Regions from separate parts of the Arthrobacter sp. fls2-241-R2A-172 genome, predicted to be linked through region 1. Evidence: riboswitches for the same ligand, from Rfam matches in the RefSeq annotation. Region 1 holds a riboswitch; each other region holds the start of a gene.

Region 1 (7,207 bases):
TTGGCAACGGGGCGCAGCCGGTCGGACTGGGCAATGACCGGCGTGGGAGCGGTCATGGGTGCCGGCTCTGCGGCGGGCACGGCGCGCAACTGGCCGTAGGAGTTGGGGTTGTAACCCTGCGGGACGTAGCCCGGAGCCTGCTGGCCGGCGCCTTGCGGGGCCGCAGAGTAGCCGGGACGGTTGCCGAACCCGGGGCGGAGTCCTGCGTTTGACGCGGCCTTGTTGGCGTTACGGACGGAGATGTGGACGTATCCAGATGCAACTGACATGGAGTGCTTACCTCAAAAGTGAATAGCCGTCATCGCGGCTTCGAATGCTGGTTGTCCCCGCAATGAGTTTGGGGAGGGGCGCCCAACGCTGGGCTAGGGGGCGAATGCCTGAAACTTCTTGGGGTGGAAAGTTAGGCTTGCATTCGACAACAGCGGTCATCGTGGCCAGCGGGTGTGCTGGGCCAGGTTGCTGCGGCTGCAGGTGCTGTTGAGTTCTTGTTCACATTGGAAGTGTGCAACGTAACAATGGCAACACGCAAGTAACAAAGCGCCGAACCGTCCACATTTTGAGACGTCCGGGTCTATTGTGCCGCAAATCACAATTCATAATGGCCCAGAAATGAACGGCATTTCATTCGGTTCGGGTAGGCACCATCGGCTATTTACTGAATTATCTTCGGAGGATGAGGCAGAATGTGGCCTCCGCTTCCCATCAACCTCGTCCACGCGGAATCTCACGATCTGAAACAGTTGTTGTCCAATCGGCGCCAGTTCCGATCTCGAATTTTTTGCTTTCAGTCTGTTGGAAGCGGTGAAAACGGGCGCGGCAAGCGCCGTTTTCTCAGGACGTCGTCCCTGATCCGGACGTGGAGCCCTGCCCCGTGGAAGACGTCGCGGCGGTCAGCCTTACCGACGACGCGTTGTATGCATCCCCCCTCTTGGTAGCCGTGACCCGGACCGTCGCACCTGACGTGATGTCAGCTATCGTCAAGCTGCTGGAGGTGCCGCCACGCTGCCTGGTTCCTTGCGCCACGGCAGTGTCCGAGCCGAGGACATAGGTTCGCGTAAACCCGTCAGTGCTCTTGACGGTCAGCGAGTTGGAAGAAACCTCGCTGACAACTCCCACCTGATCGGCCATGGACACGTACTCGTTGTCGCGGAGGATGACGTACTCCGAATGGATGGCGGCATTCAGGCCCCCTCCGAATCCATCGGGCGCCAACCCGCCCATCGGGCCTGGCATTCCCTGGCCAGTTCCGTTTTGACCGCTTCCGTTTTGCCCTGTTCCGCCCCAACCCAGCCCCTGTCCCGGTACTGCTTGTCCCGGTACTGCCTGACCCTGTTGCCCGCCCATGCCGCCGGCCTGGCCCGGGGGAACGTTGGCAGCGTCCGCAGAGCCCGCATTGCCCAGGGAGTAGAAGCCGACGGCCGTACCTGCCGCTACCGCCACGGCAACACCAGCCACTATCAGCGTCCTCTTGACGGTCCACCGGTTCCGCACTCCCTCCTTGTCGTTCGCCCCGTCGTTCGCCTTATCGTTGTCCACGAGCGGCAAGCCCCAGCCGGAACCGTTGCTGCCGGGTTGGCTGCTTGGGGGCTGAGCAGGCGGGGCCTCGCCCCACGCCCAGGACGACCCGGGGTTGCGGTCGATGGGTTGTGCGGGCGGCGTCCGGACGGCTTCAGGCTCCTGGCCTCCGGGCTCCCGGCCTGCGGGGGTCGCCTGCTGGGGTAGCCGCGGCGCTGGGTCTTGGGGGAATTGCTGGTTCTCGGGGAATTTCTGCTCGCTCATGATGCTCTTTCTTGTCTGTTGTTGTCCGATTACGCCCCAGCGTCAGTCCGCCGGCTGTGCGGAAGCTGTGTTGAGGAGTAGTTGATCCTGTGACCTGTGGATTGCCGTGCCCCGGAGCTCCCACCTCGCTAGTGTTGACTTCACAGGGTCCTCACAGGAGCGGCTCAGCCCGGGCAAACCAGCAGAATGGAGAGTTGTCACATGGCATCCCCGCACTCCATGACCAACAACCTCCCCCAGCTCACCCACCCCGATGGCTCACCCATCCGCGCCCTGGTGGTAGATGACGAGCCAAGCCTTGCCGAGCTCATGAGCATGGGCCTTCGCATGGCCGGCTGGTCGGTGGGCGTGGCCGCTGATGGACCCCAAGCCGTAAAGCTCGCCAAGGAATTCCGCCCCGACGTCCTGGTGCTTGACGTGATGCTCCCCGGTTTTGACGGCGTGGAAGTCCTTAACCGGATACGGGCCTTCGCCCCGGAGGTTCCTGCCCTGTTCCTGACAGCAAAGGATGCCGTGCAGGATCGCATCGTGGGCCTCGCGGCCGGAGGAGACGACTACGTCACCAAACCCTTCAGCATGGAAGAAGTGCTGCTTCGCCTGCACCGGCTGGTCCAGCGCTCAGGTGTCGCTGCGATGGACACCGCTGAGCTCGTTGTGGGTGATCTGATCCTGAACGTGGACACCCGGGAGGTCACCCGCGCCGGGGAGGACATTGCCCTGACGGCAACCCAGTTCGAACTCCTGCGCTATCTCATGGAGAACCCGAAACGGGTGGTCAGCAAAGCACAAATCCTTGACCGGGTGTGGGACTACGACTTCGGCGGCCAAGCCAACATCGTGGAGCTCTACATTTCCTATCTCCGCAAGAAGATCGAAGCGAAACACCCTCCAATGATCCATACCGTTCGCGGAGCCGGCTATGTCATCAAACCTGCGGACTAAGCCTTGAGCGCACTCTCCGGGGTTGCCAGAAGCCAGCAGCGCAATTGGCTCAATCCCTCCACCTGGCATTTGCGCACTCGCCTGGTCCTGGTGGCGATGGCTTTGCTGGTGGCCATTTGCGGCGCAGTCGGGGTGGTCAGCTACGCCTCGATGGATATGGTCTTCAACAAGCAGCTCGACAGGCAGCTGGAGCAGGCCTCGCTCCGCGCGGACCTATTCGGCAGACCGCCGTCGAGCTTTCCAAACTCCCCGACAGGACGCCCGGACCCGCTGGAGGCCCGCGGTCAGGCGGCCGGCACGCTGAGCGCCCGTATCGACGGCTCAACGGTGCGCAGCTCCGGGTTGATCGACGCGCGGGGCAATCGCGTCTCCTTGTCCGCCGACGATGAGCAGGTCCTGCTCGCGCTGCCGACAGGTGACGGCCCGGTTGACCGTTCGCTGTCCAACGGCGATTACCGGCTTATGGCCGTGAAGACCAATTACGGCGACGTGATCGTCACTGGCCTGCCGCTCGCGGACAAGCAGACCGCAGAGGCTTCGCTGGTCTGGACCATGGTTCTGGTGTCACTGGGCGGCCTGGTGGTGATCGGCCTTGTGGGGACCGTGATCATCCGTCGCACCATGCGGCCCCTGGAGCAGCTTTCCGATGTCGCCACCAAGGTTTCACGGCTGCCTCTCGACGCCGGTGAAGTGGCACTTGCGGTGCGCGTCCCGCCGTCGGCCTCCCATCCCGGGACCGAAGTGGGGAGCGTGGGCCACGCCCTGAACCAGATGCTGAACAACGTCTCCAGCGCGTTGGAGGCCCGTCAGGAGAGCGAGACCAAAGTGAGGCAGTTCGTTGCCGATGCCTCGCACGAGCTCCGGACGCCGCTGACCGCCATCCGTGGCTACACCGAGCTGCTTCGGATGACCGAGACCTTTACGGACGACGGCAGGAAGTCCTTGGCCCGGGTACAAAGCCAGTCCGAACGCATGACTACGCTGGTGGAGGACCTGCTGTTGCTGGCGAGGTTGGACGAGGGCCAGCCGTTGAAGGTCACGGACGTGGACCTGACCCAGTTGGTGGTCGAGACCGTGAGTGACGAAAAAGTCATGGCGCCGGACCACATCTGGCAACTGCAGCTCCCCGGGGAGCCCGTCACCGTACGCGGCGATGCCACGCAATTGCACCAGGTGCTGGCGAACCTGCTCTCGAATGCCCGCAAACACACCGACCCGGGAACAACGGTGGTCACTGGAGTCATGCTCTCCGCGGATGGCAGCGCAGTGGTGACCGTGACCGACAACGGTCCTGGCATACCGCAGGAATTCCAGAGCCGCATCTTCTCCCGTTTTGCCCGTGCCGACGCGGCGAGATCGGGCTCGGAAGGGACCTCGGGGTTGGGCTTGTCGATAGTGGAATCCATCGTTCAAGCGCACGGCGGAAGCGTCGAAGTGACGTCCAGGCCGGGGCGCACCGAGTTCGCCCTGCGGCTGCCTACCGCCACTACCGAACGCCTGCAAAGAATCCGGCAAGACGACTCACCGACTTCGTGATCTCTGTTACCTAAATGTGACTTCTGCGGAAACCTCCTGTACCGTCGAAAGGGTGGGTTGCCCCTAACCGGCCCACATCCGGGATGCGCCGAGCTCTGCCACTTCCCGGAGTCCGATCTTTCACCGAGGCAGAGACGGGGGACCCAGAGTCTCCGGGCCCAGGCATTTTGCCGGCCCTTGGGGTAAAGCCGCAGCGTGATGCGCGGCCGGATGACCTCATCCGAACCCGACAGCTAACTCCGCAGGCGCTGAGAGGTAATCACAAATGTCTGAATTTAACGATCAGACGCGCCCTTCCGCGCGTCACCGCGACCAGAACGACACCCAGTTGACCAAGTCGCAGACCGTCCTCAAAAAGGCCGCCCGTGAGGGCAAGTCCGGCAAGCGCATGCCTGTTGTAGCGGGCGTCATCGCCGCTGCACTGGGCGTTGCATCGCTCGGTACCGCCGCCAACGCAGCCTTGAACCTCCCCGAGGCAAGCCGTGTAGCCGGCACCCAGGCCGCTGCACAGGTCAGCACCAACAAGTCCGCTGAAGTTTCCGCTTCGATGGACGCCGCAGCTGCCAAGGGTGCAGCCGACCGGGCTGCTGCAGACAAGGCCGCCGCCGACAAGGCCGCAGCCGACAAGCTCGCCGCTGATCAGGCCGCTGCCGTGCAGGCTGCCGCCGACAAGGCAGCTGCCGATCAAGCCGCTGCCGAGAAGGCTGCTGCCGACAAGGCCGCTGCTGACGCTGCCGCCGAGCAGGCCGCCGACGCTGCTGCCGCCGCCGCTGCCCAGGCTGCAGCCGCTGCTGCCGCCCCGAAGGCAGTGGACGATCCCGCCGGTGCGAAGGCCTACGCCGCCAGCATCCTTGGCAGCTACGGCTGGGGCGCGGGCGAAATGACCGCCCTGAACACGCTGTGGGAGAAGGAATCAGGATGGCGGACCACTGCCACCAACGCTTCCAGCGGTGCGTACGGTATTGTCCAGTCGCTTCCGGCCGGCAAGATGGCTTCTGCCGGTGCGGACTGGCAGACCAACTACCAGACCCAGATCAAGTGGGGCCTGAACTACATCAAGGAACGCTACGGATCCCCGTCGGCCGCCCTGGCCTTCCACTTGGCCAACAACTGGTACTAAGCCAAGAGCTTTCCCGAAAAGCCGCTCCCGTTCCGGGGGCGGCTTTTCGCGTTCCCGGAACGGGAGACTTACACAGTCGCGTCACAGCTTCCGCCTAAAGCACTCACAATCGGCGGCCTCACTGTGAATGCATGACGCTCATAGATCCCGCCACCAGTGCGCTGCCGAACCCCGCCCATTCGGGGACCTTCGCCGCTCCTGCCTTGCCTTACCGGCAGCCGCGGCGCTTTCCCGTGGACACACGGACCACGGTCCCTGTCCTGGACGTCACCATTCCCGTCCACAACGAAGAGACCGACCTCGAGGAATGCCTGCGCCGCTTGCACGGGCACTTGGTGGAGACGTTCCCGCATACGTTCCGCATCACGGTCGCGGACAATGCGAGCACGGACAACACCTTGAAGATCGCCGAGCGCCTGGCCCGCGAGCTCCCCGAAATCGGCGTCATGCGCTTCGAGGAGAAAGGCCGGGGCAACGCCCTCCGGCAGGTCTGGCTCGCCTCCCCGTCCCCGGTGCTCGCCTACATGGACGTGGACCTCTCCACGGACCTGGCTGCCCTGGCCCCGCTGCTGGCTCCCCTGATTTCCGGCCATTCGGACCTTGCCATCGGGACGCGGCTCTCCCGCAACTCCCGTGTTGTCCGCGGGCCCAAGCGCGAGTTCGTCTCCCGCAGCTACAACGTCCTCCTGCATACGCTCATGGGCGCCCGGTTCTCGGATGCCCAATGCGGTTTCAAGGCCATCCGGGCAGACGTCGCCCACAGGATCCTCCCCCACACCCTGGACAACGCCTGGTTCTTCGACACCGAACTCCTGGTCCTGGCCGAGCGCTGCGGCCTCCGCGTCCATGAAGTCCCCGTCGACTGGACGGACGATCCGAACTCAAGTGTCGACGTCGTACGAACCGCCCTGGCCGACCTCCGCGGAATGGCGCGCCTGACGCGCGACCTCGTCACCGGGCGCATCCCTGTCCCCGAACTGCGCGCGGCCTTGGCCCGCGGCCCATTGCCGGCGTCGTCGCGAACATCGGAATCGACCCCACGAGCCAGCCTGTTCGGGCAACTGGTGCGCTTTGCGGTGATCGGCGCGGCGTCCACAGTGGCCTACCTGCTGATCTTCCTGCTGTGCCGGGGATTCATGGACCCGCAGCTCGCCAACTTCCTGGCCCTGATCGTGACGGCCGTCGCCAACACAGCCGCCAACCGGCGCTTCACGTTCGGCATCCAGGGCGGCAGCCACGCCCGCCACCACTTTGAAGGCTTGATTGTTTTCTGCATCGGCCTGGCACTCACCTCGGGCGCGCTGGCCCTGGTGCACGGAACCACGACGCCGGACCGCTGGCTTGAGGTGGCAACGGTAGTTGGCGCGAACCTCGCCGCGACCGTGGCCCGCTTCCTGTTGTTCCGCCTGTGGGTGTTCCGCCGACCCGCCACACCAGCCCCTCAAACCGAGGGTTCCGACAAGACCACAGAGGTGCCAGCGAAATGATCACCGCCCTTCAGCCAAGCCATGCCGTTGACGAACCTGTGAAGTCCCCGGAAACACCAACCCGCCTGCAGCGCCTCGTTTTCGGACAGCAACCACGCTGGGTACGACCGTCCGCCGCCGGGCTTCTGGTGGGGACCGCGTTCCTCTATCTCTGGAACCTTGCCGCCACCGGATACGCCAACTCTTTCTACGCCGCAGCTATCCAAGCAGGCACCAAGGACTGGACGGCACTCTTTTTCGGCTCCCTCGATGCCGGCAATGCGATCACGGTGGACAAGCCGCCGGCATCCCTCTGGATTCCGGCCTTGGTTGGCAGGATCTTCGGCTTCTCCCCTACCAGCAT
Region 2 (7,207 bases), on a different contig from region 1:
CTCCGGGTACGGAAGAGGGCGACGGCGGCACCGCCCGTTAAGCGGCGACGGCGCCGTCCGGGCTGACCGAACGACGCCGACCCTCGGGTCCGGCTGACTACCCGCCGAGGGTTACTTCTTCAGTTCACCCACGACGTAGTCGATGCTGGCAAGGAGCGCTGAGACATCGTCCGGCTCAATGGCGACGAACGTGGCAATACGCAACTGGTTGCGGCCCAGCTTGCGGTACGGCTCCGTGTCCACCACGCCGTTGGCGCGGAGGACCTTGGCGATCGCGGCCGCGTCAATGGAGTCGTCGAAGTCGATGGTGGCAATGACGTTGGAGCGGTCCTCTGCCTTGGCCACAAACGGGGTGGCGTACTCGGAGGCTTCGGCCCAGGAGTAGATCCGGTTGGCGGAGTCCGCCGTGCGCTTGCTGGCAAAGTCCAGGCCGCCGTTGCTGTTCAACCACTGAACCTGGGCGTCCAGGGTCACCAGGGTGGACAACGACGGCGTGTTGTACGTCTGGTTGAGCTTGGAGTTGTCGATGGCGGTCTGCAGGTCCAGGAAATCCGGGATCCAGCGCCCGGATGCCTTGATGCGGGCAGCGCGTTCCAGGGCTGCGGGGGAGAAGAGGCCGAGCCACAGCCCGCCATCTGATGCGAAGTTCTTCTGCGGGGCGAAGTAGTAGACGTCGGACTCCGAGACGTCGACGTCCAGGCCGCCGGCAGCGGAGGTGGCGTCCACCAGGACCAGTGATCCTTCGTCGGCGCCCTGGACCCGCTTGACGGGAGCTGCCACACCCGTGGACGTCTCGTTCTGGGGCCACGCGTAGACATCGACGCCGGCTTCGGGTTGCGCCACGGGGCGGGTGCCGGGATCGGACTTGATGATGGAGGAAGCATCAAGGAACGGGGCTTTGTTGGTGGCGGCGGCGAACTTCGAACCGAACTCGCCAAAGGACAGGTGCTGTGCTTTCTTCTCCACCAGGCCGAATGCGGCGACGTCCCAGAAGGCGGTTGATCCGCCGACGCCGAGGACAACCTCGTATCCCTCGGGTGCGCGGAAGAACTGGCTGAGTCCTTCCCGTACCGATCCCACGAGGTTCTTGACCGGGGCCTGCCGGTGGGAGGTGCCCAGGATGGTGGCCGATGCGGCAGACAACGCCTCGATCTGTTCCGGGCGGACCTTGGACGGTCCTGCGCCGAAGCGTCCGTCCTTGGGCAGCAGATCGGCGGGAATGGTGATGCTGTTGTCGCTCACGTGTGGCTCCAATGGGTATCGGCTAGAGATGGGTCGTGGCAGGTGGCATCCGCTGCCCCTTCGACTTCCCAATTCTGCCTGACTCGGCCCGGGGGCTGTAACCTGCATCCGTCATAGTCCGCCACGTGGAATGCGAAGCAACAGGATGCGACCGGAATTATCCAGAGTAATTCCAAATAAGCTAGGCTGGGTGTCGGCGTTCAAGGGCCAGCGGTACACACCGGCTGCCCTGGCCAAGGACGCGGTACGGTGGAGATTACGCAAGGAAACTGCGTTCGAGGAGAGCTGAGCTGGATGACGGATCTGATCGATACCACTGAGATGTATCTTCGGACCATTTTGGAGCTTGAAGAAGAGAACATTGTGGCGCTCAGGGCCCGCATCGCCGAGCGCCTGCGGCACTCCGGCCCCACGGTTTCACAAACCATCGGCCGCATGGAGCGCGATGGCCTGGTGATCGTATCCAACGACCGTCACCTTGAACTGACCCAGATGGGCCGCAAGCGCGCCACCGAGGTCATGCGAAAGCACCGTCTCGCGGAGCGGCTCCTTGCCGATGTCATTGGCCTCGACTGGGCGTACGTCCATGACGAAGCGTGCCGTTGGGAACACGTGATGAGTGAGCGGGTTGAACGCCGGCTCTACGAACTCCTTGAACACCCCACCGAGTCGCCTTACGGCAATCCGATTCCAGGACTCGAAGCCCTGGGCGGCCTGCCGACGCAGACCATTCCGCGGCTCGACATCAACCTGCTGCAGGCCATGGATGGCTACGCCGCCGATTCCCGCGTGGTGGTCAGCCGGCTTGCCGAGCCCATCCAGGTGGAGCCCGAACTCCTCACCCAACTGGACGAAGGCGGAATCCGTCCCGGGGCAGCGGTGTCATTGGAACGCGTCGGCGAGTACATTTCTGTCCGGGTTCCCGGCATCGAGGGAGCGCTTGAGCTTCCACCGGAAGTTGCGGCCCACGTGTTCGTCTCCCTGGGCTGACCTCCCTTCGGGGCGCCGCATCCTCGGGTATGCCGTGTCAAACCTCACTTTTGTGCCCCGCGGGACAATGTGACCTGCGGTTTTCCGGGATTGATGATAAGGGCGTGCGTCGTCCTGTTGATAACGAATTTATTACTGCAGGCTTTAATCGCCTATAGTTATCTACTAGCGCCGATACCAAAGCGTTACCTGATCCGGAGCCGAGCTCTGCCAGCGGATCAGGTGTGCCATCCACCACTGGCAGAGGCGGGGGAACCACAAGCGGCTGTCTAAAGAAGCAGCCTTGGGGTGAAGTCCGCAGCAGAAGTGCCCATTTACGCAAGTCCCTCCTGGGATACCTGTGTGCCATGAGCGCTTCGTGCGGACCGGGTCTTTGAACTCTCTGACCCGAATCCGACAGCTAACTTCGCAGGCTTTCCAGAGAGGAACAGAGTTTGACATCGCAGAACGTCAGGGGTCGTCGCCGCGCCACCGGCCCCGCTGTTGAGCTGCGGCCAGCCCGCGCAACAATGGAGGTCCGGCCCCGTGACACTGAGCGCCAAGTCCGCCGCCGTAAGAGCCCATTGCGCCAGGTTGCCGATTTCGCCGCAGCCAGTGGTGTCGGCCAGAAAGCCGGAGTAGCCCTCGCTGCCACCGGCTTGGCGCTGACTGTCGGACTGCCGGCCACAAGCCCCGTGATGGCAACGTCGGAGTCGGGCCAGTCCGAGTCCGCCCTCGCCGTTTCCGGCGGCAGCCAGCCAGAGGTTTCCGCGGCCGCATCGGCAAAAATCGACTTTAGCCGCGCCGCCGTCGCAACCGCAGCTGACCCCGACGGCAAGCTGAAGCAATTGCTCAGCGCCCAGTCGGTCGGCAGCATCCAGCGCGCCTCGTCCGTAGGCACGCTTGCCAGCCCCTTGGACAGCCTGGTCACGGCCTCGCCGTTCGGCTACCGGGTCAGCCCCCTCACGGGCGGCACGGGAGACTTCCACCGCGGCCAGGACTTCGTTGCCCAGTGCGGCACCGCGGTGCATGCGGCTGCCACGGGCAAGGTCACTTTCGCCGGATGGCACGAGTATGGCGGAGGCAACCGCGTGGTAGTGGACCACGGCAACGGCCTCGAGACCACCTATAACCACCTGTCGTCCTTCAACGTCAAGGTCGGGCAGACCGTCACCCGTGGCGATACCGTCGCGTTGAGCGGCACCACGGGCGCTTCCACCGGCTGCCACCTCCACTTCGAGGTCCAGGTCAACGGAGAAGTTGTAGACCCCATGGGCTGGCTCTAAGCCAGTTGATGGTCGCCTCTCGCATTTTGCGACACCCCGTGACCTGAATGTGACATTCGCGTTCAACTGTTGTACCGTACAAAGCGCATCGGCTTTTTAGGGGGCCGATGCACTTGAGTGGATTGCCTAGCTCTGCCACCACTCAAGGTCCGTTCGCATAAATCGTCTGGCAGGGGCGGGGGAACCACTTTTGGTCTTCGATAGAAGGCCTTGGGGTTAAGTCGCAAAAGCTTCCTTGAAGCAACGCGGCCGGATGACTCCCATCCGAATCCGACAGCTCACCTCGCAGGCATTGGGAGAGGCTACCTACGTGTCATCACGCACTACCCCTGCGCGCCACCGCGCTGAAACGGTTCGTACGAACCCCTTGAACACTCTTTCCAAGGCTGTTTCGTCCAACGCCGGTTCGGTTGGCCGTCAGGCCGTCGTCCTGGCAGCAGCTTCGGGCCTTGTCCTGACCGCCGGTCTTCCGGCTACGGCAGCTGATACGGACGTCTCCAAGTCGGAAGCCTCCAGCACCCAGCAGATGGTGGCAACCGCCGTCGTCACCGCAGAGCCAACCGCCACCGTGGCCTTCGAGAGCCCGGTCGTGGCCACCAAGGAAGCCCCCAAGGTTGTCCAGCGTGCATCGCAGGTCACCCAGCGCGCCGCTGGTAGCCAGGACGCCGCAGCAGCAGTCACCGCAAAGTCCTCCGAGGTTACGGACGGTGCTGCAAGCGCTGCTGCTTCGGGCCTCGCCGCCATTGCCTACACCGGTATCGGCCACCCCTACGTATGGGGCGGCACCACCCCCAACGGCTGGGACTGCTCCGGCTTCACCCAGTGGGTCTACGCGCAGGCCGGCATCAGCATTCCCCGCGTCAACGCCTGGACGGCCATGAAGCCCACCAGCAACCCCCAGCCCGGTGACCTCGTCATGCAGAACGGCGGAGCCCACGTCGGCATCTACGTCGGCAACGGCATGATGATCAGCGCACTGAACCCGAGCCAGGGCACTCTCCTGCACTCGGCAGCCTCCACGGGCACCTCTTCCTTCTTCACCCTTCGCTAGAAAACATCCGGTTCGTGGCCGGCCAGCATGCCCCCAAGTGCTGGCCGCCCATTACCCGCGTGTAACCCCACTGCACGCGGATACGAAAAGAGAAAATCATGACCAGTGCAAACAAGGTTGCACGGCATCGCGCTGAGGCCCCCAAGACCAGCTCGCTTGCCATCATCGCCAAGGCTGTCGGCGGCAACGCCGGTACTGTGGGCCGCCAGGCCGCCGTCATCGCAGCGGCTTCCGGTCTGGTCCTGACCAGCGGTGTCGCGGCCAACGCCGCCGAAACCAACGTTGACCGTGAATCCACCGCGACGTCCACCCTCGATGTCCAGGCAGTGGTCCAGTCGACCATCGCTGCGGACTCCACGGTAGCCATTTCCTACGAACGGCCCGTCGTCACCACGGTTGAAGCTCCGGCTCCCGTGGAGAAGAAGGCCCCCGCCAAGGCAGAAGCCAAGGCCACGGAGGGCGCCAACACGGCTGCTTCCACCGGCAACGCGACGCTTGCCGTCAACAGCTCGGCTACGTCTGCCAAGGCTCCGGCAGCTTCCAGCGGCCTCGGTGCAGCTATCGCCGCCGCAGCTTACGCCCAGCTCGGCGTGACCCAGGACTGCACCATGCTGGTGACCAACTCCCTGGCAGCCGTGGGCATCCACTTCCATGACTGGCCGGCCGGGTACCTCTCCTTGGGCCGTACCGTCAGTGCTGCAGAAGCCCAGCCGGGCGACCTCGCCTACTACGCCAACGGCGGTTTGGCCGGGCAGGCCCACATCGCTGTCTACGTCGGAAACGGCATGGCAGTGCACGGTGGATGGAACGGATCCACCACGGCATTGTTCAGCGTCAACGTCGGCTCCGGCCCGGTTTTCATCCGCGTCAACGGCTAATAACGTACCTTTTGGAACACCCCGCAGGCTTCGGCCGACGGGGTGTTCCGCTTTAACCACGCATGAACATTTGCCGACACCGCACGGGAAACGACAGAAAAATTCGTTGATACGGCATATAAGTGCTTACCCTTATCTTGTCGATCCACAGCCCGTACATGCAGAGGGCAGCCGGCCCTCGTGCCCCTGACGGGTGCGGCCGTGAAGAGGTACGTGCATGCGCACACTCGTTCTGAATGCTGGATATGAACCGCTGGCGGTAATAACATTCCGCCGGGCGCTGGTCCTTGTGCTGACTGGGAAAGCGAGCGTAGTGGCCGAAGGCGACGAGCCTGTCGTCGGGCCACAGGAGATTCTCGGACGACCATCCGTGATCCTCCTCAACCGCTACATCCGTCCCAAGTACAACAGGATCACCGCTGTGAGCCGCCGGGGCGTCCTTCGCCGCGACGGTCACCGCTGCGCCTACTGCGGGAAGACAGCGCACACCATAGACCACGTCCACCCCAAATCCAGGGGCGGCGCGGATTCCTGGGAAAACCTGGTTGCGGCGTGCTTGAAATGCAACAACGCCAAGAGCGACCACACGCTGGCTGAGATGGGTTGGAAACTTCGTTTCAAACCCGGCGTGCCCCAGGGAACCATGTGGCAGATCAAGGAACTCGAGAAACCTGCGCCGGACTGGGACCCGTTCCTGTTGCCGGAATCCGCTGCCTGATCGATTTCTGACGACTCCGCCCGCCCCGGGTAATCTGGGCGGATGGAGTTCAACGCCGTCGTCCTGGCGGGTGGCAGGGCCACCCGCCTCGGTGGCGTGCCCAAGCCGTCCTTAACGTACGACGGCGCCACCCTCCTTTCGCATGCCCTGCAGGCATCGGGCGGTGCAGCCGCCGTCGTGGTTGTAGGCCCTGAGGTTCCGGGCAGCGACGCGGCCCTGTACGAAGGCATACTGAGGGCGCGGGAAGAGCCGCCGTTTGCGGGCCCTGCTGCGGCGATCGCTGCCGGGCTGGCGGCGCTGAGGGCCCGGGCCCTGCCGTGTCCGTGGACGCTGGTTTTGGCGTGCGACATGCCCCACGCTGCCCGAGGAGTCGATGCCCTCCGGAACGCGCTCAGGAACCATCCGGACGTGGACGGTGCCATGGCGGTGTCTGCAGACGGTCGTAAGCAGCCGCTGCTGGGTGTTTACAGCACGGCGGCCCTGGAACGGAAAGTGGCGGAAGCCAAGGGCGGTTCCGGCTTAACGGACTCTTCGGTGTTCCGGCTGCTTGCTAGGCTGAACCTGCTGGATGTCGCCGTCCCCGCCGGTGCCACGGATGATGTGGATACCTGGGATGACGCCACGGCGTTGGGCATTGACTACGACTTGGAGGCCGACGTGAAGAGCCAGGAAGAGACGCTCGAGGAATGGTGCCGCACTTTGCTGCAGGCATTCGAGCTGGAAGGCGTCGAAGTGGACGTCAATGAGGTCCTCGCCGTCGCCGGAGTAGCTGCGCATGCGGTGGTGCGTCCCGCTGCTCCCTTGACCACGTTCATCGCCGGGTACGCCGCCGGCATGGCCCGCGGGATCGGCCAGGCCAGCGACGATGCCTCCATGAAGGCGGCCTTGGACCTGGCACGCAAGGTGGCCAAGGAGTACGTGGAGACCGGGACAGACGCCGAATGACCGAGGCCCCCAGGGAGGGCCATCACGCGGCACACACGTGGCAGGAGGCCCGCAGCCGGGCATTCGAGGTTGCTGCGCCCATCCCGCCCGGTCCGGTCCCGATCAGTTCCGCCATTGG
Region 3 (7,207 bases), 380 kb from region 1:
GTGGACCCCGCCTCAAAGAGTTCGCGAAGGACTGTATCCAAGCCAGCGGCAGCGAGTGCCCGCCGGTACGCGTGGGTGGTGAGGCAAAACCCGGGCGGGACAGGCAGTCCCGCGCTAACCAGTTCACCGAGGTTGGCGGCCTTCCCGCCAACCTCTGAAAGCATGCTCCCCCGTATTTTGGCGATGTCCACGATGAAACCCTGGGCGGCCTTGCGAGGGCCAGCCGGGTGGCCCTCCGGCTGGTTCAGTGGCTGCTGGCTGTCCATCGCTGGGGATCCCTGCCGCTAAGCTGCGCCGAGCATTGGCCCGAAATTGGGCCGATCGGCAAGCCGCGGATCTTCCCGGTCCGGAACCACCAGCACCGGCCCCTTCGCGTGATGGAGGACTCCATCAGACGTGGACCCAAGGAGCATCCCGGCGAATCCGCCGCGGCCACGGGTGCCGAGGACCACGAGCTCAACGGCGCGGCTTGTTTCGACCAGGACATCCACCGGAGCGCCGTCCCGGAGCTCTGTCTCTATGGTCAGTCGCGGGAAATGGCTCTGAAGCCACGCCAAGCCGGCATCCAACTGCACTTTGATGTCGGCGAAGAGGGCATCGCGATCAAGTGGGGCCGGTACCCACGCGAGGGAACCACTGTATTGGGGAACAGCGCAGATCACACGGAGCTTGGCGCCCATGCGCTGTGCCTGCTCCGCAGCCTCGAGAACAGCTACGCGGGCCTGCTCGGAGCCGTCCACGCCTACTGCCACAACATTCTCGACGGTACGGGGGCCGGCCTTGGCGTGCTCGGCTTTGATGTGTTTGTCCTCGGTGCTCTCCCCAAGGCGGTCCGCGCAGTACAGCGGTACGGTCACCGTGGGGCACTTGGCATGGGCGGGCAAAGCACTGCTCACCGACCCCAGGAGGCGCCCAACGAATCCGCCGCGGCCCCGGCTCCCGAAGACCAGAAGCGCTGCTTCAGCCGAGAGGTCGAGGAGGACACCTGCGGCATCACCGTTTTCGACCGAAGCATCCACGTCGATCGAATAGGCAGAAACCTTGTCCATGGCTTGCTTGACGATTGCATCGGCGCCTTCGCGGATGACGGAGTCGTCCACGGTGGCGTAGCCTCCGTCCAGACCAGATGCGGCAAAAATGGGGACCGAGTAGGCCGTGACGATATGCAAGGGGAGCTGGCGACGCTCTGCTTCACGCGCTGCCCAGACCAAGGCGCACTGGCCGTGCTCGGATCCGTCCACTCCAACGACGATGCCGCCGGGAGCAACCGCCGATTCCTCGCCATCGCGTGGCACTTCATTGTGTCCTTCGTGCTGGTCCATGGGGCCCGCCTCTCCACCTACTGCTTGATGTTCCGGCTATTCTGCCAGAGGTTCTCCGCACTGGATTCCCTGACTCTTCAAATGTCAATGGCCGGGGTAGGAGAATCTTGGAATCTCTCCTTCCAATGCCCACTATTCTCGGTCGGAAGTGCCGAATCAAGGCGACTTCGGGCTATGTGCATAACGGTCCGGGCTCAGTTCAAACCACACGGGATCGGCCTGCTGGCGGACACGAAAAACACGACGCCGGGAAGGCTACCCATGGCCGAAAAAGTTCGGTAGTGTTCGAGTCACCGAATAGCCGGGCAGCGTGTCTCATGACACACCCCGGCTGTTAATTTGCGGCCGCTTGGGGAACTCGGACGCGATCCCACGCGATGCCGCAGGGCACACACGTCAAGGAGGAACCAAGCAGTGTCACTCACGCCTGATTCCGGCACGGAACGAACCACCACAGTGGTCATCGGCGCTGGCCTCTCCGGTCTGGCTGTTGCCAGCGAGCTTAGCCGCTACGGGGTGGGCTCCATCGTCGTTGACGGGTTCGGATCGCTCTCAGCCACCGGGCCTTCGACCCACACTGGAATGCTCCAGCGCTGCGACATCGCCGATCCCGCCATGCAGGAACGCAGCGAGATTCTCCGCCACCTGCGCAACTACGCCGCCAACCATCAATTGGACGTTCGCAGCACCACCCGCGCCGTTCGCCTGGATTTCCTGGGCTCCGACCCGTCGCAGCAAATAGGGCACGGCCCCACCGGAAGCACCGCATCGGCCACCCTCCGGGGCAGGATCGTTTTCGGCCCCCTCGAATCCACTCCCCGTCAGTGGGCGGTCCACACCGCCCAAGGTGTCCTGCTGGCCGACCACGTCGTGGTGACGCGCTGCGCCCAGAGCCAGCTGCGCCGGATGCTGGCAGAACTTGGAATTGCCGTCGGCCAGAATTTCGCCGCGGCAATGCGTGCCGTGGGGATGCACCTTGTAGGCGTCGGAGAACTCATTACCCCGACTCCCAAAGAAGTCCTTCGGCAGGCCAAAGCTGTGGGGCAGGCAATTTCCGCCAGGGTGGCCCTACCGGCAGGCAACGGCATGGCCGGAAGCGGCGTAGCCATCGCCTAGGACGGCCGCTTCACCGCCACTGGAACTTTTGCGCACATTTCTTAACGCCAAAGGCCGGCACCCTCGAAGAATGAATCTTCGAAGATGCCGGCCTTTGAACTGAAGCGTGAGGCTTATGCGCCTGCGCGTACGTACGTGATGGGACCAGTTGCGGTCAACCAGCTGATCGGGTGGATACCCGTCTGGTTGCCGTTGATGCCACCGCTGATGGCCTGGCCGTTGCCGATGTAGATTGCAACGTGGCCGGACTGGACGATCATGTCGCCGGGCTGGGGGCTGCTGACGACCTTGCCGTAGTTCATGAACTGCATGGGCGCGAGGTCACCAACGGGGATACCTGCGGAGCCGAGGGCCCGCTCCACCATGGCGGTGCAGTCCTGCATGATGCCGATCTGGGCGTAAGCCGAGGCGACCATGGCGGCGTTGACTCCACCGACGGCCGGTGCAGCGGCTGCAGGAGCAGCGGCGGCCGGAGCGGCTGCAACTGACGCGGCAGCCTTTGCTACAGGAGCGGCTGGTGCAGTTGCTGCCACTGCTGCTTTCTTGGCAACAGGTGCCTCGACGACGGGAGCCGGCTTCTCGATGACCGGAGCTGCTACGGAAGCAACAGCAGGGCGCTCGAAGTTGACGGTAGCCGTAGCTGCGGCGGTTACAACCTTGGTGGGAGCCTCGGAAACGGTCTCGGCGACCGTGGCGGGGCTGGAGTCACGCTGAACCGGGGTCTCGGCTGCGTGGGCAGCGATGGAGCCGGTCAGGACAAGGCCCGAAGCCGCTGCGATAACAGCTGCTTGGCGGCCAGCGCCGGAAGCGTTGCTGGCGACTGCCTTGGAGATGGAGATGAACGGATTAGGACGTACGCTGTCCGCCTTACGACGGCCGCGAAGAATGCTTGAAGACATGAAAAAGCCTCTCCCGATGCCTGCGAGGTTAGCTGTCGGATTCGGATGGGAGTCACCCGGCCACTATCCCCCGCTGTTCAGCGGAAGCATCGTGACTTCACCCCAAGGCACGCTCGAAAGCGACCTAAATTGGGTTCCCCGTCTCTGCCGTAAGGTTTGTCTGCGAACGGATTCCGGACTGCGGCAGAGCTAGGCAATCAGGCCGGAAGTGCCCGCTACGTGGAACAGGCACAGCTACTACGGTACGCGATGATCTCGCCGAAGTCACATTTAAGTAACGAGAACCGGGGTTTTGGCGTGTCGCAGTGACCAATCCGAGATATTCGCAGCTACGTAGAAAAGCCTGTTATTCCGCGGAATCGCCCGCATCTGAGTCGTTCGAGGCTGCAAGTTTCTTACGTGCGGTAACGGCGAGATAAACAACGAGGCCGATAGCAACCACGGCCAGTCCCACGATGCTCCACGGGAAGGGTTGCGATGCGTCCGCGGCCGGGGTGCTGGTGGCCGTTCCGGGTGCGGCAGTTCCCGCCGTCGGGACCGTATTGGAAGGTGCTGACGACGACGGCGCGGCGCCCGCGGTGCCGCTCGTCGCCGTCGTGCTTCCAGCAGCGGCCTTGAACGTGAAGGTGCCCTCGATGGGGTGCGAGTCGGAGCTAACGACCCTCCAGACCACGGTGTATTCGCCGGCCGGCGCGCCTTCTCGGATCTTCTGGACCGCCTGGTTGTCGATGATTTCGACGGGCCCATCCGCCCAGTTTTCGCCACCCGCAGTGACCGTAACGCCCGATCCGATGGCCAGCGGCCGGTTGTTGAACGTGATGGAGACCGACGCCGGGACAGCTGCCACGCTGGAGCCGTTGGCCGGCGCTGTGGATTCGGCGACGTCGTGCGCGGAGGCCGGGCCCGCGGAAAACAGCAAAGCGGATGCGAAGGCCAGGGCGGCAACGACGGCGGCCAGAAGCGGGCGGATGGTGCGCATGGGGCGGTTTCTCCTAGTGTTGGCTTCCTTACAGACTAGGCGAATCGTCAGGGGGCCCATATCCGACGGCATAGGATTTGAGGGCACACTCCCCTCGATCCCCGGAGTCCTTCATGCTTAAACAAGGTTCTGCCATCGACCGCTACTTCAAAATTTCCGAGCGTGGCTCCACATACTCCCGGGAAATCCGAGGCGGCTTCGCAACCTTCTTCGCCATGAGCTACATCGTGGTCCTCAACCCCCTGATCCTTTCCGGGCAGGATTCCAGCGGAGCGTCGCTGGGATTCACCGCCGTCGCGGCCACCACGGCATTCGTCGCGGGCATCCTGACCATCCTCATGGGCGCCTGGGCCAAGCACCCGTTCGCCGTGGCCACGGGCCTGGGCGTTAACGCGTTCGTAGCGGTGACCGTCGCCTCGCACCCGGGCCTGACATGGCCGGACATGATGGGCCTTGTGGTGCTCTCGGGCCTGACCATGCTGATCCTGGTGCTCACCGGTTTCCGTACCGCCGTGTTCAAAGCCGTACCGGAAGCGCTCAAGACAGCGATCGTGGTGGGCATCGGCCTCTTCATCGCCCTGATCGGCCTGGTCAATGCAGGGTTTGTCCGCCGCATCCCTGACGCCGCTGGCACAACCGTTCCGCTGGGATTGGGCGTCGACGGGAAACTGCTCGGCTGGCCCACCCTGGTGTTTGCCTTCGGCCTGATCCTGACCATCGCACTGGTGGTCCGCAAGGTCCGTGGCGCCATCCTGATCGGCATCGTGGCATCGACGGCTTTGGCCGCCATCCTTGAGTTCACGCTCCACATCGGCCCGAGCAACGACGGCACCAACATCAACCCGCGCGGCTGGTCCCTTGTTGCCCCGACCCTGACCAAGTGGGGTGCACCGGACCTGTCCCTCATAGGGAAGGCCAACCCCTTCGGCGCGTTTGAACACCTCGGCTTTATTGCCGCAGCGCTCCTGGCATTCGTGATCCTTTTGAGCATCTTCTTCGACGCGATGGGCACCATGGTCGGCCTGGCCAACGAAGCAGGGACCGTTGACAAGGATGGCAACATCCCCAACGTTGACCGGGTCCTGCAGGTGGATGCCCTCGGCGCGATCGTCGGCGGCGGCGCATCTGTTTCCTCCAACCAGATCTTCGTTGAGTCCGGCGCAGGCATCGGCGAAGGCGCACGCACCGGTCTCGCCTCGATCGTTACCGGCGTGTTGTTCCTGGTGGCCATGTTCTTCACGCCGCTGATCAACCTCGTCCCCTTCGAAGCCGTGGCGCCCGCGCTGGTTGTTGTGGGCTTCATGATGGTTTCCCAGGTGGGCAAGATCGACTGGCAGGACTGGGGCGTGGGCATTCCCGCCTTCCTGACCATCGCCCTCATGCCGTTCACGTACTCCATCGCAAACGGCCTGGGTGCGGGGTTCATCTCCTTCGTCCTGATCCGCACGTTCCAGGGCCGCGCCCGCGAAGTACACCCGCTCATGTGGGCCGTAGCCGCCGCGTTCCTGCTGTTCTTCGGAATCGGAACAGTGGAGGAACTGCTGGGCGTCAAATAGCCCAGTCCGCAATCCCAGACACACCCCACCTCTTTTTGCTGGTTTCGGCATCGGAGGTGGGGTGTGCTTTAACCATGGAAACAAGCGTCCCCACAGTAGATGTCAGCCCCACCCCGTGGACCGGCCGGTTCGACGGCGACGGCGCCGAGCATCGCCGCTGGTGGCAGGCCGTTGCCCCGCACACGCCCGAAGCCTCCGCAGCAGCCGTGCGCCCCACCGTCGTGCTTGGTTTTTGCAGCGACGCCGGGGTGCTTCGCAACAAGGGCCGCACAGGTGCGGCAGCGGCCCCTGCCGCGATCCGTTCGGCACTTGGCCCGCTTGCCTTCCATCTGGGCCGGGACGTGTTCGACGCCGGTGACGTAGTTGTGGAGGACGACTCACTGGAAGCGGGCCAAAAGCGCGCCGGCCGCGCTATTTCGGTACTGCTCGACGCCGGGAACCTCACCGTGGTGCTAGGCGGCGGACATGAGACCGCGTTCGCCAGCTACCTGGGCGTTGCCGGTTCTGAGGTGCTCCAAGGCAAGCGGCTGGGCGTCCTGAACCTGGATGCCCACTTTGACCTGCGAGATGACCCCACGCCGAGCTCGGGCACCCCGTTCCTGCAGATGGCCCGCGCGGAAGCTGCCGTGGGACGCGAACTGCAGTACGCCGTCGTCGGAATTTCCGAACCAAACAACACGCGGACGCTGTTCGACACGGCGGACCGGCTCGGCGTGAAGTACCTGCTCGATGAACAGTGCTCGGCGGAAGCCGCGGAGCACTTTGTTGCCGATTTCCTGGCCGGCGTGGACGCCCTCTACCTGACGATCGATCTTGACGTGATGCCTGCTTCAGTAGCCCCCGGGGTAAGCGCACCCGCCGCGTATGGGGTGCCCTTGCCGGTGATCAGTGCGATCTGTCGCCAGGTTGCGGCCAGCGGTAAGTTGCTCCACCTTGACGTCGCAGAGCTGAATCCGGAGTTCGACATCGATTCCCGGACTGCCAAAGTCGCAGCCCGGTTGGTGAACACCCTCCTCGCATAGGTTCGCGGGCCCTTTCCCGTTCGCACTCCGCCGTTTAGCCTGTGAGGAGGAAGGACGGCGATGAGCGCAATTCCTGTGCAGGACAAGTGGGCCTGGGTCTCCGGGCTACTCGCTGTTGGGTTGGGGCTGGCCGCCCACATGGCCGCTGGCGGAAGCGCCCCGGCCATCCCCGTCGTCTTGGGCTTCGCCGCGCTGTGTTGCCTGGCTGCGCAACTCCTGGCCCGCTGGGTCCATGGGCCTTTGCTGTTGCTGCTGGCATCCGGTGTGGCGCAGCAACTGTTGCACTTGGGGTTCATCGCGTTCGGAGGCTACT
Region 4 (7,207 bases), on a different contig from region 1:
GAACTCGCCAAGCGCGCCGGAAGGACGGTGGACCGCGTCATCCTTGGCATCAGTGAACCATTCCAGGTGATCCGGCAGATCTCCAGCGCCTACCGCCAGTCCAAAGTAGCGGCCCAGGCTGCCGCGGTTGACCTGCCGCTCGGCGAGCTCGTGGAAAGCCGGGCGGTAGGGGTTTACCAGCTCTTTGATCGCCTTTTGGCGCCCGGTGGCTGGGATGACACCGGATCGGTCCACTACCGGACGCTGGAGGATCAGGACAGGAACGGCGAGCTCCTCCCGGTCCTGGAGTTGCTCTACGACAATGACGGTTCCGTCCAGGACGTCGCAGCGAAGCTCCATCTCCACAGGAGCAGCATCTACAACCGGCTGGGCCGGATCCGCCAGCTCATCGGGGCTGACCCGTTGAGCGGCGCGATCCGGCTTGAACTGCATGCGGCCCTGAAAGCACACCGCTGGGCACGGCGACCCAGGATCTAGGCGCCCTGTGCTCCCTGTTTCGGGGATCCGAGGACTAGGAACGCCTCAACCGCTGGCAGCTCCAGCGGCCCATCCTTCGCCTGAAGGTGGCGGTCCGGCTGCTGGTGCAGTACCGGCCATGCCATCCGATCGGCGTTGCCGTACGGGGTAGCCGGGTGCTCACTTCACGGCCTTCTTGGCGGCGTCCAGGATCGCGTCGAGGGCGGTCCCAGTGGATTGCGGGTTCGTTCCGGCGGTGGGGTTCCCGGTGGGGCGCGGCTTGGGAGTGGCGGGCGACGTCGGCGTGGGTGTCGGCGCGGGCGTCGGGGTGGTGGTCGGCGTCGGCGTGGTTGTCGGGGCCGGAGACGGTGCCGTGGTGACTGTATCGGCGGGCACATCGGTGGGGGCCGGGGCAGGCTGCGTCGGGACTGCCGCGGAGGCACCCGGCGCTGGGTTAGCCGCCGACGGCGCCGCCGAAGGAACCCAAACCGGGGCCGCAAGCGAGACGTGCGGGGCCGGAACCGACGACGGCGACACTTCAGAAGGTGCCTCGGGGACGGTCGCCGGCTGACCGGCTGCCGATGAGGATGACGCTGTTGGCGCTGCCGACGAGGCCGATGGTGAGGACGCGGTGGAATAGGAAGCCCGAGGCCCGGGCGCAGTCGAGCCCGACTCCCTGTCCCCATGGGCGCTCGCATCCTGGGCGGGGGTTTCATGGCCGAAGAACGGCAGCTCAAGGGCCTGGCCGAGGCCTCCCGCCGTGAGCACCAGTCCTACAGCGCCGGCAACAACGGCCATACGCTGGCTCATCTGCTTGACCGATGCGGCCTTTCGAAGCACGGCTTGGGGTTCGCGGTTGAACGACGACGACGAGCCAAAGCCGGTCCTGGCGGGGACGGGAGTAGGTGCCGGCCCGGCAACGTCGACGATGGGGATGGCTGCCGTGGCGGGCTCCGATGGTGTGGACTGCTGCGTGTCCGGCTTGGGTGCCGGCTTGGCAACGTCGACGATGGGGATGGCTGCAGTGGGAGGGCCCGGTGTGGTCGACCGCGGTGCCGCGGCTTGGGCTGCCCGTACTGCCGGGATCGCGGCGGTGGCCGGTTCTGCGGGTTCGGCTTCAGCCCGGGCTGCCCTTTCCCGCTCCGCTGCACGGGCGGCCGCGCGCGTGGTGGGCCTGGCAGCAGCGGTGGGTTCCGGCGTCGTGCTTGGTGCCTCAGGCGCCGTTGCTGGTTCTGTGGCGGATCCGCTGGCTTCGGCCCGACGGCGTCCGGTTGGCTTGGTGCGCTCGCGTTCGATGAGGGCGCGGCGCGGCTGATCCATGGTTGGGGACATGGTGGTTGCCTCTCAACGCCTTCGAGGTTAGCTGTCGGGTTCGGACGAGGCCGTCCGGCCGCCTCAGCGGCTTCACCCCGAGGGCTTGGAAACAAGCCCGGGAACTGTGGGTCCCCCGCCTCTGCCGCGGGTCTGGCGGATCCCGGATTGCGGCAGAGCTCGGCGTCAATCCGGAAGCGGCCCAGCGGAGATACGGGTCGCCCTACGACGGTACATGAGCCGGAAAGTAAAGTCACATTAATGTAACGGACGGTAGGTCGGGCTAAACCGGAGGCTCCGGGCGCCTACGCTTCGGGGCCGGTGCGGGAGCCGGCAGCTGGTGCTGGATCTCCGAGTACTGCCCCCAACACGGCCAAGATATCCACCGCCTAAGACTAGCTTCGGCGTCCGACGGCAGGGTAGACATTTCCTATGGACCTGCCAGTGATGCCGCCCGTCTCGCCCATGCTTGCCAAATCAGTTCCGGACATCCCCGATGTGGGTCACTACGAGCCGAAGTGGGATGGCTTCCGGACCATCGTTTTCAAGGATGGGGACGAGGTCATCCTGGGCAGCCGCAACGAGAAGCCCATGACGCGCTACTTTCCCGAGCTGGTTGAGGCGCTGAGGAAGAACCTCCCGGAGAAGTGTGTGATCGACGGTGAGATCGTCCTGATCGAGGGCAACAGGTTGGAATTCGAGGTCCTCCAGCAACGGATCCACCCCGCGGACAGCCGGGTCAGGATGCTCGCCGAGAAAACGCCGGCTTCCATGATCGCGTTCGACATCCTGGCCTTGGGCGAGGAAGACCTGATGGGCAAGCCGTTCTCAGAGCGCCGGGCCATCCTGGAATCCGCTCTTGCCAAGGCCGAACCGCCTGTCTACGTCACTCCAGCAGTAACGGATCTCGAGCGGGCCAAGGAATGGTTCGTGCAGTTGGAGGGCGCGGGCCTGGACGGGGTTCTCTCCAAGCCGCTGGATGGAACCTACCAACCCAATAAGCGCGTGATGTTCAAGACCAAGCATGTTCGGACCGCGGACTGTGTGGTGGCCGGGTTCCGCTGGCACAAAACTGCGAAGGTGGTGGGTTCCATGTTGTTGGGGCTCTACGACGACGCCGGTCGGCTGCGCCACGTGGGGGTGGTGGCATCGTTCCCCATGGCCAAGCGGGAAGCACTGGTTGCCGAGCTTGAGCCCTACCAGGTGGATCTCGCTGATCACCCGTGGGGCGAGTGGGCCAAGCAGGACGAGGCTGCCGGTGGTTCTCGGATGCCTGGTGCGCAAAGCAGGTGGAGCGGGGGCAAGGACTTTTCGTTTGTACCACTGCGCCCCGAGCTTGTGATCGAAGTGGCGTACGACTACATGGAGGGCGACAGGTTCCGCCACACCACGCAGTTCCGCCGCTGGAGGCCGGACCGGACTCCGGAGAGCTGCACGTACGCGCAACTGGAGGAGCCTGCCGATTACGATCTCGGGGAGATCCTGAGCCTGCCGTAGAACGTTGCCAGCCCGCTGTTACGTTGTCGGCCCGCAACGTAACAGCGGGGTAGCGACGAAATTACTCTTCGTGTCCCTGGTCGCTGCTCATGCTGCCTTCGGCCGGCGGCGTTTCGCCCGGGGGTACCCCTCCGCCTGGCTCCAATCCCGTGACGTTGCCGTCCAGGGGATCAGGGTTGGCAGAGGCCGCGGGATCGTCGTCCTCGTCCTGGCGCATGTCCGGATCTTCGTGGATGCTGTCCGCATCGGCGGTGGTGTCGAAGGGTCCGGTCGCGCCGCTCACGCCGAAGGTTTGGGGATCGTCTTCCGGGTCATAGCTGGTCATGGTCAAACCCTTTCGTAAGCAGACTTACTATTCGCTTGCCTGGCCAGCCTAGCGTGATCCCGCCGGAGCCAACAAGGGGCACCCAACCCAGGCTCCGGCGTCGTGCCCCAGCGCCTAGCTGTGCTGGGTGGCCTAACTGTGCTGTGTGGTCGCGGCGACGAAGCTGCGGATGGCGTCCCCCACCGCTTGCGGCCGCATATGCTGCGCTACGTGCCCCACTCCGGGAATCTCCACCAAGCGCCCTTGGTCCACGGTTCGGGAGAGCCGGAGCGACCAGTCGGGGCCTGCCACCTGGTCCCGGCTTCCGCGCAGGACCAGCACAGGCACCTTGATGCCGGCCAGCCGCTTTTCGGTGGGATAGCCCATCATCACCGGGAGTTCGGTGAGGTACCAGCGGAGCCCGCAGCGGAAGTAGTCGGAGATGACGATCCAATTGGACGAGGGACTCTCTCGCAGGACGCCGTCCAAGGTAAGCGCCAGCGATTGCCGGAGGATACTCTTGTGCCTCGAATCCACCACCGGCCCCATCAACACCAGGCGCTGGACCCGCTCGGGCGCATGCAATGCCGCTTCGATGGCAAACTGCACACCCATGGAATGACCCACCAGGACGTACCGATCGATGCCCCGGGACGCCAAGGCTTCCGCGATGAAGGCGCCATAATCCTCCACCTGGAGCTGCCTGTCCGGCTTGGCGGTCCCCGCGAAACCGGGCAGGTCGAAAGAGTAGGTTGGTGCGTGGGCGGCGAGAACGGCGTGGAGCCGCGACAAATACCGGTGCGACACCCCGACGCCATGGATCAGGACGTACGCCGGTTCGTCCCCGGAGCCAGTCGCGGGTGTCCCAGCGGTCCAGTGGATCCGGCCGGTCAGGCCCGAAACCTCGACGTCCGCCGCCTCAAACGTGGGCCGCTGCCTACTCGCTGATGTGGTCATCGCCATCCCCGGACTGATTCTTTCTCTGCGTTTCCAGCCACTCCATAATTGCTGCCTGCCGGATCCGACGATGCGTGCCCCGGTACTCCACGGGAATCTCGCCACGATCGGTCATGTTGCGCAGGTACGTGTGCGAGATGCCCGCGAGCTCCGCTGCCTGGGATGTGGTGAGCATTTCCTCCACGCTGCTGACCGTCACCGTATCGCCCCGGCCCAGCCGGGCAAGGAGGTCGACGACGGCGTCCCTCGCCTGATCGGGCAGGCGGTGGACTGTGCCGTCCACGAACACAGTGATGTCGTTGCTGTCCTGGAGGGAACGCGCGAGATTCCGGGCGTCGTCGGCGGGGAGGCCGGCCGTGACGCGGGGAGCTATCAGTGCCATGCCAGAAGCCTAGCCCGGAAGGACCTATTCCGCGTCCAGGTCCGTCTCCAGCAGCTTTACCAGTGCGTCCAGCGCGGCATCGGCGCCATCGCCCTCGGCCCGCAGCACCACAACGTCCCCCTTCGCTGCGCCGAGCGTCATGAGCGAAAGGATGCTGGCGGCGTCGAGCGCGTCATCGGCAGGGGCACCCTGCATGGCAATGGTGACCTCCACGGGCTGTTCGCCGGCTGCCTCTGCGAAGAGTGCGGCCGGGCGGGCGTGCAGGCCGGAGCGGCTGGCGATGGTGGCTGTGCGTTCAGGCATGGTTTTCTCCTGGTATTCCGGACGGATAGGGGCTAAAGCCCGAGCTCTTCAAGCACGGGAAGCTTGGCGCGGACCCAGTCGCGCGCTTCGGTGGCGCTGGGAGCTGACAGGGCAAGGCGGGCCAGCTCCTGTGCTTGTTCCAGCGTGACGGTCTTCAACACGGTGCCGACTGCAGCCAGGGAGCGCGCGGTCATGGACAGTGTGTTGACTCCCAGCCCGGTCAGTACGACGGCGAGGGCCGGGTCCGCGGCGGCCTCACCGCAGACACCCACCGGCTTGTTGTTGCCTTCCTGGGCTGAACCTTCCACCGTGAGCTGCACCAGGCGGAGCACTGCGGGCTGCCACGGGGTGTTCAGTTCCGCGAGGGGCCCGAGTTGGCGGTCGGCGGCCATGGCGTACTGCGTGAGGTCGTTGGTGCCGAGGGAGGCAAATCCGACTTCGCGAAGGACGGTGGCGGATGTGAGGGCGGCTGAGGGAACCTCCACCATCACGCCCGGTGTCTTGATCCCGGCCGCAGCACACAGCGAGGCGAAGCGTCCGGCTTCGGCCGCCGTGGAGATCATGGGAGCCATGACCCAGACGTCGGCCTCGGATTCGGAAGCTGCCCGGGCGATGGCTTCGAGCTGGCGCTCAAGGACACCCGGCGTGGTGAAGTCCGTACGGTACCCGCGCACACCGAGTGCAGGGTTGGGTTCGGTAGCGTCCGTGAGGAACGGGAGGGGCTTGTCGGCGCCGGCGTCCAAGGTCCGCAGGACCACCTTCTTGCCCGGGAATGCATCAAACACGGCCTTGTACGCCGCGGCTTGCTCGTCCACGGAGGGTTCGGTGTCGCGTTCCAGGAAGCAGAATTCGGTGCGGAAAAGCCCGACTCCCTGGGCTCCGAGGCCGGCGGCTGCCACGGCGTCCTTGGCACCTCCGACGTTGGCGAGGAGCGGTACCGGGTGGCCGTCCGCCGTCGTACCGTTTCCGTCGAATTCGGCGAGGGTGGCGGAGGTTTCCGCCCAGGCGGTCGCAGCTGCGCGCTGTTCCTCGCCCGGTTCAAGGGTGACAGATCCGGCCGCGCCGTCCACGTACACTTCGGAGCCGTCGGCGATCGAGTCGACGCCGTGGGCGGCAACCACTGCCGGCAGGCCGAGCGAGCGCGCGATGATGGCGGTGTGCGACTGTGGTCCGCCTCCGGACGTTACCAAGGCGAGCACTACGGCCGGATTCAGCGTCGCGGTGTCGGCGGGGGCGAGGTCCTCGGCCACCAGGATGAAGGGGGTTTCGGAGGACGGGATGCCGGGAGCGGGCACGCCACGAAGTTCGGCCACAATGCGGGCCCGCACGTCCAGGACGTCCGTGGCGCGTTCGGCCATGTAGCCCCCGAGGTTGTGCAGCATTTCGGAGACGGATGCACCGGCCTCCCAGATGGCGCGTTCAGGGGAGGAACCGGCGTTGATCAGCTTGGCTGCCGATTTCAGGAGCATGGTGTCCTTGGCCATCAGGGCCGTGGCCTCCAGGACGGCTTTGCCATCGCCTGAGGCAGTGTCCGCGCGGCCCTTGAGCTCGTCGTGGACGGATTGGGCTGCCGCCTTCAAGCCGGCGACGGCGTCTTCCGGACTCAATCCCGCGGCCAACCTTTCGCCCGACGGCGGTTCGCTCACCGGCTTGGGCATCTGGCGGACGGAACCAATGATGCGGCCAGGGCTTACCCCTACGCCTTGGAAATTCTGCACTGAATCCTCTGTTCCTGCTTGTTGGTTCAGACCCGCCGGCGACGGCACCGGGAGCCCCATAAATAACTCTTGTGAGCCACTTCATATAGCAACGCTATAGGTGCTAGGGTAGCGGTTATGAGTTTCGATGACCAGCTTCCGCCCAAAATTCGGTTGCTTCGCGCAGCTGCCGAATTGCTGGCGAATTCGGAAGGGTCAGCGGTCTCAACGCGCCAGATCACCAAGCTTGCCGGGGTCACGGCGCCCACGCTCTACCACCACTTTGGCGACAAAGAAGGG

The links. A riboswitch is a leader RNA that binds a small molecule or an ion and turns the genes downstream of it on or off. The one in region 1 is predicted to bind cyclic di-AMP.
Region 2: linked by a shared signal. The riboswitch ahead of QRM57_RS06140 (C40 family peptidase) and the one ahead of QRM57_RS02320 (aggregation-promoting factor C-terminal-like domain-containing protein) in region 1 are both predicted to bind cyclic di-AMP.
Region 3: linked by a shared signal. The riboswitch ahead of QRM57_RS00605 (NlpC/P60 family protein) and the one ahead of QRM57_RS02320 (aggregation-promoting factor C-terminal-like domain-containing protein) in region 1 are both predicted to bind cyclic di-AMP.
Region 4: linked by a shared signal. The riboswitch ahead of QRM57_RS11570 (hypothetical protein) and the one ahead of QRM57_RS02320 (aggregation-promoting factor C-terminal-like domain-containing protein) in region 1 are both predicted to bind cyclic di-AMP.

Annotation. Positions count from the first base shown of each region.
Region 1 is NZ_JARVTB010000001.1:488,215-495,421, reverse strand. Features, by position in the region: gene QRM57_RS02340 (winged helix-turn-helix domain-containing protein) at 1-269, opposite strand, end outside; gene QRM57_RS02335 (hypothetical protein) at 832-1,779, opposite strand; gene QRM57_RS02330 (response regulator transcription factor) at 1,981-2,721, shown strand; gene QRM57_RS02325 (sensor histidine kinase) at 2,725-4,257, shown strand; cyclic di-AMP (ydaO/yuaA leader) riboswitch at 4,358-4,517, shown strand; gene QRM57_RS02320 (aggregation-promoting factor C-terminal-like domain-containing protein) at 4,523-5,377, shown strand; gene QRM57_RS02315 (glycosyltransferase) at 5,509-6,864, shown strand; gene QRM57_RS02310 (glycosyltransferase family 39 protein) at 6,861-7,207, shown strand, end outside.
Region 2 is NZ_JARVTB010000003.1:120,573-127,779, forward strand. Features, by position in the region: gene QRM57_RS06120 (MFS transporter) at 1-41, shown strand, start outside; gene serC (phosphoserine transaminase) at 112-1,242, opposite strand; gene QRM57_RS06130 (iron-dependent transcriptional repressor DtxR) at 1,537-2,232, shown strand; cyclic di-AMP (ydaO/yuaA leader) riboswitch at 2,448-2,662, shown strand; gene QRM57_RS06135 (M23 family metallopeptidase) at 2,667-3,497, shown strand; cyclic di-AMP (ydaO/yuaA leader) riboswitch at 3,642-3,803, shown strand; gene QRM57_RS06140 (C40 family peptidase) at 3,808-4,548, shown strand; gene QRM57_RS06145 (NlpC/P60 family protein) at 4,647-5,426, shown strand; gene QRM57_RS06150 (HNH endonuclease) at 5,644-6,144, shown strand; gene QRM57_RS06155 (NTP transferase domain-containing protein) at 6,187-7,089, shown strand; gene QRM57_RS06160 (molybdopterin molybdotransferase MoeA) at 7,086-7,207, shown strand, end outside.
Region 3 is NZ_JARVTB010000001.1:113,075-120,281, reverse strand. Features, by position in the region: gene QRM57_RS00620 (PEP/pyruvate-binding domain-containing protein) at 1-266, opposite strand, end outside; gene QRM57_RS00615 (universal stress protein) at 285-1,322, opposite strand; gene QRM57_RS00610 (NAD(P)/FAD-dependent oxidoreductase) at 1,737-2,438, shown strand; gene QRM57_RS00605 (NlpC/P60 family protein) at 2,552-3,337, opposite strand; cyclic di-AMP (ydaO/yuaA leader) riboswitch at 3,341-3,509, opposite strand; gene QRM57_RS00600 (copper resistance CopC family protein) at 3,684-4,316, opposite strand; gene QRM57_RS00595 (NCS2 family permease) at 4,430-5,872, shown strand; gene hutG (formimidoylglutamase) at 5,947-6,894, shown strand; gene QRM57_RS00585 (hypothetical protein) at 6,955-7,207, shown strand, end outside.
Region 4 is NZ_JARVTB010000005.1:95,000-102,206, reverse strand. Features, by position in the region: gene QRM57_RS11575 (PucR family transcriptional regulator) at 1-477, shown strand, start outside; gene QRM57_RS11570 (hypothetical protein) at 637-1,788, opposite strand; cyclic di-AMP (ydaO/yuaA leader) riboswitch at 1,791-1,936, opposite strand; gene QRM57_RS11565 (ATP-dependent DNA ligase) at 2,200-3,264, shown strand; gene QRM57_RS11560 (DUF6480 family protein) at 3,326-3,589, opposite strand; gene QRM57_RS11555 (alpha/beta fold hydrolase) at 3,722-4,525, opposite strand; gene QRM57_RS11550 (helix-turn-helix domain-containing protein) at 4,506-4,907, opposite strand; gene QRM57_RS11545 (HPr family phosphocarrier protein) at 4,932-5,210, opposite strand; gene ptsP (phosphoenolpyruvate--protein phosphotransferase) at 5,243-6,928, opposite strand; gene QRM57_RS11535 (TetR/AcrR family transcriptional regulator) at 7,046-7,207, shown strand, end outside.